DNA from 4 places in the Gorillibacterium terrae genome. Region 3 is predicted to be linked to each of the others. Evidence: riboswitches for the same ligand, from Rfam matches in the RefSeq annotation. Region 3 holds a riboswitch; each other region holds the start of a gene.
The links. A riboswitch is a leader RNA that binds a small molecule or an ion and turns the genes downstream of it on or off. The one in region 3 is predicted to bind cyclic di-AMP.
Positions count from the first base shown of each region.

Region 1: it holds a riboswitch for cyclic di-AMP, as region 3 does, so the genes downstream of both, ACSEXS_RS05975 (C40 family peptidase) here and ACSEXS_RS03605 (3D domain-containing protein) in region 3, are expected to answer to the same signal.
Region 2: it holds a riboswitch for cyclic di-AMP, as region 3 does, so the genes downstream of both, ACSEXS_RS21025 (resuscitation-promoting factor) here and ACSEXS_RS03605 (3D domain-containing protein) in region 3, are expected to answer to the same signal.
Region 4: it holds a riboswitch for cyclic di-AMP, as region 3 does, so the genes downstream of both, ACSEXS_RS14845 (C40 family peptidase) here and ACSEXS_RS03605 (3D domain-containing protein) in region 3, are expected to answer to the same signal.

Region 1 covers NZ_JBPPGI010000001.1:1,411,835-1,414,028, reverse strand. Annotated here, with positions in the region: gene ACSEXS_RS05975 (C40 family peptidase) at 1-780, opposite strand, end outside; cyclic di-AMP (ydaO/yuaA leader) riboswitch at 809-1,071, opposite strand; gene ACSEXS_RS05970 (hypothetical protein) at 1,404-1,619, shown strand; gene ACSEXS_RS05965 (copper amine oxidase N-terminal domain-containing protein) at 1,687-2,194, opposite strand, start outside.
Region 2 covers NZ_JBPPGI010000008.1:22,438-24,631, reverse strand. Annotated here, with positions in the region: gene rnmV (ribonuclease M5) at 1-104, opposite strand, end outside; gene ACSEXS_RS21025 (resuscitation-promoting factor) at 244-1,359, opposite strand; cyclic di-AMP (ydaO/yuaA leader) riboswitch at 1,734-1,920, opposite strand.
Region 3 covers NZ_JBPPGI010000001.1:865,712-867,905, forward strand. Annotated here, with positions in the region: gene ACSEXS_RS03595 (GtrA family protein) at 1-267, shown strand, start outside; gene ACSEXS_RS03600 (DinB family protein) at 418-939, opposite strand; cyclic di-AMP (ydaO/yuaA leader) riboswitch at 1,060-1,212, shown strand; gene ACSEXS_RS03605 (3D domain-containing protein) at 1,217-2,173, shown strand.
Region 4 covers NZ_JBPPGI010000003.1:507,385-509,578, forward strand. Annotated here, with positions in the region: gene ACSEXS_RS14840 (ABC transporter ATP-binding protein) at 1-405, shown strand, start outside; gene ACSEXS_RS14845 (C40 family peptidase) at 479-949, opposite strand; cyclic di-AMP (ydaO/yuaA leader) riboswitch at 953-1,086, opposite strand; gene ACSEXS_RS14850 (hypothetical protein) at 1,301-2,119, opposite strand; gene ACSEXS_RS14855 (M1 family metallopeptidase) at 2,130-2,194, opposite strand, start outside.

The sequences.
Region 1 (2,194 bases), 550 kb from region 3:
GGTATTCAAGGGATCGATGTGAATCCCGTTGGAGTTGGTCGCCGAGATAAATTTACCGTTGCCGATATAGATGCCGACGTGGTTGGCCGGCGCCTTTTGCGTGGAAGAGAAGAATACGAGATCGCCCGGCTTGGGCGAGAATACGCTCGTTCCGGTACTGGAACGCATGCCGTCGGCGGTCCGGGGAACCGAAACCTGCTGCTTCTTCAGCAGGTATTGGACGAAGCCCGAGCAATCGAAACCGGACGGGGTCGAACCTCCCCACATGTAGGGAACGCCTAAGTATTGCTTGGAATTTGCGACAAGCTTAGCGGCCTTGCTTTCGGTTTTGGCCTGAATGACCGGAGCATGTTCTTTGCCGTCGGCCTCGACGATGGCAAGCTGAACGGCGGCATTCCACTTCACTTCCGTATCAAACGATTCGGACACAAACCGGAGCGGGACATAAGTACGATTTTGCGAAACGACGGCTTTGGTATCGAGGGCAAGGGTCCGGCCATTGACGGTGGCTTTGGCTTGGCCCGTGGTCAGCGTGATCGTGCGATTTTTGCCGGTGATTGTAACCTTTACTTGGTTTCCTACGTCTGTAGAGGTAACCGAGTATCCCATCTTCTCGGAAACGATGCGGACGGGAATCTGGGTGCGGCTGTTGCCGTCGACAAAGGGCTGCGCGTCGGGAAACGAAACCAGCGAGTCGTTGATTTGCACCTTGACGGGGCTCTGGGCGGCTTCGCTCTGCTGAGCATACAGAAGTCCGGACGCAAAGACGGCAGACGACAACAGGACGGTCTTGGTGACTTTATTCAGTTTAAGTTCCTCCTAGTGCCTCCGAGGTTAGTTGACGGATTCGGGAAGAGGTGCTCTCCCTAGCTCGACGGGTTACCCCGCAAGCATTCACCCCGCTAACCAAGCTGCCGAATCTTACCGTCGGCGGCGCGCTTCGGCGCCCTTTCGCTTGGTTACGTCGAATGGCTCGCCGAAATTAGCGCAGTGCGCTCTCCATTCCGGCCAGCCCGACAAAGAAATCCCCCGTACCGGTCCTGCGAGAACCGGATTCGGCAAATTGTAGTAATAACAGCACATTGTCTAGGGTATCATGCGAGTTACGCATAGACAATAGCCAAATGGTGGATGTCCCGGCATAATAGGAAGAACCTCCTACCGGGATTTTTTGATTTTTTGTCACATTCTCGGCACAAAAAAAATCCGCCGGTTCCAACTACCGGCGGCAAAATCGGAGAAAAAAAGGTTATGAAGCAAGCCGAAGCTTGCATTAATAGTATATCACCAAATATATACGTCTGACACAGGTTGACGGGTGGTAAATCCGACCAGGCCTTCCCCGTCCCCCCGGCATATCCAGCCCAAGCGCTTCATACCTTGATAGGGGGAGGCGGACGGGCATGGATAAGAACGATCCCATCTACAGGGAAGAACGGCTCCGGCAGTTGGCCCGTTTGGACGAGCAGGACGAATGGGACGACAAGGAAAAGAAAAAGAAACAGCGCAAGAAACGGAAATTCATCTTCCTGACAATCCTTGCGTATCTCATGCTGCTGTACATTCTCTATACGGCGGCGCATCAACTGACCGGGTTCTCGCTGCGCTTCACCGGCTGATCGCCGCTCGACGAAAAAATCTCCCGCCATACTCCGGCAGGAGATTTTTTGTTTGCCTTTGCCCCGTTCAGCTTTCCTCGTCGAGCAGCCCCTTCTGATCCGCATCGTAAATCGCGGCGTACACTGAGAACGGAATCGTACTCAGGTCCGATTTTCCGTCGCTTGTGACATAGGCAGGAAGAACGATATGATCGTCCACTGAATAATCCCATTCCTCCGTCGCCGGGTCGTCCAGGCTGAGCACATAATCGCCCGTCCACTGGCCGTCCTCGATCTTGCCGTCCACCATCACATCGGCCGTGATCGGTTCGCCCTGTTCGTCGTCGGACGGAATCCGGGTTAGCAGGTAGGAATAGAACGCAACCGCCTTCTGGTCCCCGTAGCCGATGGTCCGCAGGTAAACTTGGTCCTTATTCAACGGAATCGGGTCCGGATGACGATACGTGTCCAGATCATAGCGGACCATCAGTTCGCCGGTGATCGAATCCTGCTGGTACCAGTACTCCTTCACCTGCGGCTTGTAGATGTTGACGCGATTCTTCGCTCCGTCCCACTTCACATGACAGTCGAGCGCT
Region 2 (2,194 bases), on a different contig from region 3:
TCGTTGATCGCCGAGCCGCCGGTCTCGATCGTCTCCGCCTCCACCGCCCGGCGGATGGCTGTCGTGTCGTCCTTGCCCTCGACCACTATGATTTCCTTTATCAAAGCGCTGAACCCTCCGTTTATTCGAACACGGTTCCGCCAGCAAAAAAATGGGAAATCCGTGCGAAAAGGAGAGGCACCGGGCCTCTCCTTGGTTATAGATAAGTATACGGATTTTCCCCTTCCGGCGCAATGCCCGGACCTACTCCACCGTCGGCTTCTTCGGCCCGATCACATACACGGTGTAGCCTCGCTTGAGGCCAAACTGCTGGGCGTAATCCTCACTGTCATAGTAAACGTCAATTTTCGCGCCTTTCACAGCGCTGCCCGTATCCTCGGCCCGCCGGTAGCCGACGCCTTCGATATAGACCCACCAGCCGAGCGGAATGACGTTCGGATCGACGGAAATGGTCCGTCCCTCCGTCACCCGGGTGCCCGTGCGGGTCAGGCCATAGCCGGAATCGCCCGGCCGTTTGCCGGTGGATTCAACGCCTGCGGAATAAGCGGTGAGGGTTACGTTGTTCAAGATCTTCTTATAGCTGATGGGCACGCCGCCTTTCACCACGGTGAGCGCCTTTGCTTTCTCTGTCTTAGCGGCCGTCGTTTTCGCGGTCGTTTTCGCGGTTGTTTTTACCGCCGGCTTTGCCGCCAGGGCAACCACCGGTTTCTTGGTTCCGACTGCAACGATTTTGGCCACGCTCTGGGCGGCGATGGTTTCGCCAAGGACGCTTTCCTTGACCATAACGCCGTTCTCGAAAATTCTTTCCTTGGTCACGATTTTCTTGCCAGCCTTGCCCTCCTGGAGGGTCTGCTGCTTGCCTTTAAGCAGCGTTGCGTCTTGCTTCGTGGTGGTTTTGAAGGCAATGGGTACGGCGACTTGCTGTTTTTCCTTGGTGACGCGTACGATCTTGACTTGATTGTTCTCCGCCAGAGCGGCGGTCAGCGACGGAGTGATTCGGTCGTCTTGGTCCACGGCGATATGGAATTCGTCCAATGCGGCTTCTACGGTCTTCGCTACCGTATGTAACGTCTGCACCTTGCCGTCTGCGTCCAATTCGATCGTCCGGGCCCGCTCGATGGCGATCCGGTCTCCATGCTTCAGCGGCGCGTCCAGCGCCAGCGAGATGCGGTCGTATGCGCCGACCTGGACATTCGCTTCATCCAACAACTGCTCGACGGTGTGGTGCTTGGTTTTAAGCACCTGCTCCTCGCCGTTAACGACCAGAGCCACGCTCTTGGTCTGGGTGCCGTTCAGCAACATGAAAAACATAGTGGTCACCACGAGGGTGAACAAGGCAAGAAATGTAAACCTGCGCACGTTTTCATGCTTCCAACGCAATGCGAAGGACATGCTGGATGATCGTTTCTCATGGGGGGTTCGGTTTGCCTGATCTCCCACTTGTTTCGGTCCTCCTTGAAAGCCTCGCCATCGACTGTTATGCATGATTCCATCTGACGTGACTATGGATTTTGGTAGTCGTCTTGCTTCGCAACCGCGCCGATAAGGAACGCTCGATTGCGGAACTCTCACTTCGCCAATTTCCGTTTACCATTTGCCAGATCGTAAAACGGCACTTCCGCTTCCTCACCTCCGTTCCTGTTTTTTCCCATTTGAGATTCTCATGGCGATTTTGGACACAAAAAAGCCATAAGAAGAGGACTTCTCGTGGCTACGTAGACCCGCCCGATCAATACCTCTCTCTTCAACGCTTACGAGGTTAGCTGACGGATTCGGACGAGAGAGTCGCCCTACGCTCGGACAGGAACGTTCTCCTCCCCTTGCGATTCACCCCTAAAACCCGCGAACGGCCCGTTTGGATAAGCGGCCCTTCGCTTGCGGTTCCCCCGTTTCCCAAATGGAACTCAGCGAACTTTTGGAAAATTGGCATGGTATATTAAGTTATCCTGAATGTATGATACGCCCTGACGGCGAGACATGTAAAGGGCGCCAAACGGTCCGCATGCAGCAAAAAAGGGCCAAATCCGCCTGATAAGCGGAAATCGCCGAAAGAGAAGAGGCCAATGCTCGCTAAATCGCCCTGAATCGGAGCGATACTCGGTTTTTTATAGTTTTCTTGCTTCCCGGTATCCCCGGTTTATAATAAAGGGGACTCGATTCGTCTCTATTTTAACGTTTTGATGAACAAAAAAGT
Region 3 (2,194 bases):
CGATCTTCAAGCGGAAGGGCGCGCCGCGACTGGGCGCAGGCGGCTCGGTTTCTGACGGTTAACCTGATTACCCTCGGCGTGTCGATCGTGCTGCTCGGCCTGATTAAGGAGCGGCTCGGGGTGAACGCGCTGATCGCCAAGGCGCTGGTCACGGTCGTCACCACTCTGCTCAATTTCGTCGGCAGCAAGCTGTGGGTCTTCCGCAGCGGATCGCCGTCCGGCTTGAAGGAAGGCCTTGTCGGCCGCTCCGGACATTCGCCGGATTGACACGGGTTATCCCATAGGAAGTGTCCGGGGGAACGCCATTGTTCAACCGCAAAAAGACCGGCCGCGGCCGGTCTTTTGTGTCTCTTGCAATGCAGCTAAGGAGAGTGAGCCGGACCCTAAGCATTCGCCGCAACGGTCAGGCGTGCGATTCTATTCGATAGCGGCGCCCAGCGCTTCGCCGCTCTCCGAACGGCCGGCTGCAGCCAGCTCGGCCGCTTTGCGCAAACAGGAAATTTGCCCGACATGGATTCCCTCATGATGCAGGCTGAACGCGAAGAGCTCGCCGATCGTGTGCAGGGGATGCCCCAGCCGCCGAAACGGCTTAACGGCCGGTTCCCCCCAGCGCGGGACATAGATGCGGCGAATCGCTTCCCCTTGCTCCTCCAGCAGCCGGTACAGCTCGGACAAGGGGGGCGGAGGCTGCTTCCAATCGGCCGGCCGGGTTCCGTTGGCGAACAGCCGGAAGAGCGCGGGATCGAGCAAAGGCGGATCTCCCGCAAAGTGGGTGACAACCGTTTCCTGGACGGTAAGGATATGCCCGAATTGCCAGCGTATCGTGTTGGAGAAACCCAATGGCTGAAGGTCCGCCAGTTCTTCCGTCAATCCATCCATCGCTCTCAGGGTTATGCTGCGAACAAGCCTTAGCTGACCAAGCCATTGTTCTTGATTCATCGCGATCCCTCCGGGATGGTTTCTTTCAGTATAGATCAATCCGGGTGTTCGAACTAGCAGGGTTTTTCCATTTCCCAGAATTCTCCGCTAGGCCGGGCGGTTCGGGATGTGGTAGACTCTAGCAAAAGAAGGCCAAAGCTCTCTTCGTTGAGAGAGCGCGGGGGATTTCTTGCCGCATGCCGTTAGGCAGCTAGGGGTGAATCGCAAATGCGAGAGGAGGGCTCCCCCTTCTCAACCCGACAACTAACCTCGCAGGCCGAGCTTGTGGGAGGACGTTTTGAAAAAGTGGAAGACAGGTTTACTGTTCTTGTTGGTAGGTGTAGCTGCCGCCTTGGCGGTTGGGTTGGTTCAAGCGGCGAGGACGCCGCTCGCAGGCGGTTCCGCCGAGGTCGGTGAAGCGGCGGGAACCGGCATCTTGACGGCGCCGGCGTTTGCGGCAATGGAAGCGCCGCCTCTCTTGAAGCTCGGCGCAGCTCTGCCGCTCGGTGCGCCGGCCGCGGCCGAGCCGATGGCCGCGACGCGGGCAATGCCGCAAGCCGCCGCTCCGGCGCAAACCCCGGAAGCGGCGGCGCAGGCGGCCAAAGCGCAGGCGCAGGCGGCCAAAGCGCAGGCGCAGGCAGCAAAAGCGCAGGCGGCCCGCCGGGAAGCGGCCGCGAAGGAGGCGGCTGCGGCTGCGGCGAAGAGCAAGGCCGCTGCGGCAGCCAAGGCCGCCCAAGCGGCCAAAGCCAAGCAAGCCGCCGCCCAGGCCAAGCAAGCGGCCGCCCAGGCGGCAAAGAAGAAGGCGCAGGCGGCCGCCGCTTCGGCACAAGCCGCCAAGCCCTCCAAGGCGCAGTCGGCTTCGTCCGGCAGCAAAAAGGAAGCCGCGCTGTCGGCTTCCTCCCGCCGGGTCGTCTCCGCTTGGGGCGAAGTGCTGACCTTCAAGCGCTCGCTTAAGGTGACGGCGACCGGGTATTCCTCGGCTCCCGAAGAGAACGGGTGGGGGGCCGTGGACTATTACGGCAACGCCCTGAAGCTGGGAACCATCGCAGTTGACCCGGATGTGATTCCGATGGGGAGCAAGGTTTATGTAACGGGCTATAAAGGCAGCGGCCTGCCGGGGAGCGGAATGATCGCTTACGCCCGCGATCAGGGCAGCGCCATCCAAGGCAGCCGGATTGATATCTTCATCCCCGGAGGCAAGCAGGATGCGCTTGACTTCGGCATCCAGTCCGTCCAGGTGTACATACTGGAATGAGGAAGCTCGGTTAGAAGACGG
Region 4 (2,194 bases), on a different contig from region 3:
GAGACGCCGCTCAGCGAGAGCGGCTCGAACCTATCCGGCGGCCAGCGGCAGCGGCTCGCTATCGCCCGCGCCTTCCTGCGGCAAGCGCCGCTGCTCATTCTGGACGAAGCCACCTCGGCGCTCGACAACGAATCCGAGGAGTGGGTGCAGGAATCGCTCCTGCCGCTCATGCGCGGCCGCTCGACGCTGGTCATCGCGCACCGGCTGTCGACGGTTCGCGGAGCCTCGCGAATCGTCGTGCTGGACCGGGGAAGCATCGCCGAAAGCGGGACGCACGAGGCCCTGATCGCCCAGGGCGGGCTGTACGCCCGGCTCTATGCACTGCAGTTCGCCGGGTCCGGAGGAGAGTCCGCTTCGGCGGAGACCGTCCCGGACGGCGGGCTCTGCCCGCAGGCGGCCGGGTAAAGAGAAAAACTCCGGGAGAACGGGGGGCATCCCGTTTTCCCGGAGCTCTCTGAAGCGCGGCCTTCGAATTCGTTTATCTGGCGATGTCCTGGTACTGGTCATTCGTCAGAATCCGACGCGCGGTGACATACCTCTTGGCATAGTACGATTCGTTCAGCTTGTTCTTGATCACACCGTTGTTGGTGGACGCATGAACGAATACTCCGTCTCCGAGGTAAATGCCGACATGGGAGATTCCGTTTCCGGAGGTGTTGAAGAACACCAGGTCGCCGGCGCGCAGGTCGTCCTTGTCCACGGCTTTGCCTTGCCCCGCCTGGTCCCTGGAGCTGCGGTCCAGAGAGATATCGAAGGCTTTGAAGACATACTGCGTGAAACCGGAACAATCGAACCCTTTGGTGGTGGTCCCGCCGTAATCGTAGTCAATCCCGATCAGCTTGTTGACCTTTGCTTCCAGCTTGCTTGCGGAATCATCGGCGAAAGCGTTTCCGGACAAGAGACCAAGCGACAACACGAAACCGAGCAATGCCAAAACAGCCTTCTTCAAGACAACTTCCCCTTCCAATGCCTACGAGGTTAGCTAAGGGTTCGGTTGAAGGTTCCCTATGATCCTTCTGAAGCAAGATCAATTCACCCAAGACGGTTCCCCCGTTTTCCTTGACGGAAATTCGGCTTATTCCCGATTTAACCCAGCCAGACGCTCCGGATTAAATCAATAGAAAAATCTATTCGCCTTAAATCGCCTGTTTCCTCCCAACTATATTATTATTTTTCGAAAAAAATGTTTCATGGTTTTGCCCAACGGGTAAAAATTCGGGATAACCCGCAAAAAAAGCGAGGCGCCGCAAGGGATTCCGGCGTCTCGCTTTTATTTTACAGAGCTTGGCTTTCAGGGGCCTCAGCCCCTCTCCGCACGCCCGAGGAACACGCCGTGCTGGGCGGTGAGTCCCCAGAGCGACAGGAAGGTGCGGACGAAGGAAAAGGCCTGATAGAGAAGGAAGGTCCACAGTCCGGCATCCCAGAGCGTAACCGTCAGCACGCCCGCGGACAGCAGTCCGGAGAGCAGCAGCAGCACCAGCGCCGCACCCGCCGCCGGAAGCAGCGAGGCGAAAGCGCGCAGGAGCGTTTCGGGCAACGGCCGGTTTTCGGTTTTGCCAAACTGCAAATGCAGGAACAGGAGATGAACGGCATATCCGTAGGCGGCGTAAGCCAGCGCATAGAGCAGATAGGCTTTGGGATCGGAGAGAACGGCGTTCAGCTCGCCGAGCGTGTGGACCTTCGGCAGCAGCCAGATGAGGGGAACCAGGGTGAGCGCCATCTGGGCAACATAGTAGAGGAAGAAGGCCGGCCCCATGGACTTGATGCCTTTAAAAAAGCGGTAGCCGGTGTTGAGCCGGGTGTGGACCAGCGAGTAGAAGACGCCGGCGTTGAGCAGCGGCGTAAGCAGCATGCGGATGGCGAGAAGGAGCAGCAGGCCGTAGAGGTAATCTTCGGCCAGGTCGGTTTTGCCGAGGCGGAACTGCGCTTCCAGGACAAAGAGCTGCGACTGACCGGCGGGACCGCCCGCATCGGGATAGCGGGCGAGCACCGGAAGGACGTGGCTTTTGACGATGCGGAAGAGGGCGAACGCCCAGGCGAACCGGTAGAGAAACAGCGCCACCAGGAGAAACGGCTGGCTCCAGGCGTCGGACCAGGCTTTTTTCAGCAGTCGGAACATGGCTCTCACCTCACCAGGCGACCCCGGATATCAGGGCCTCGATTAATGTTTGCAGGCTCACGGTGAACCGGAGCC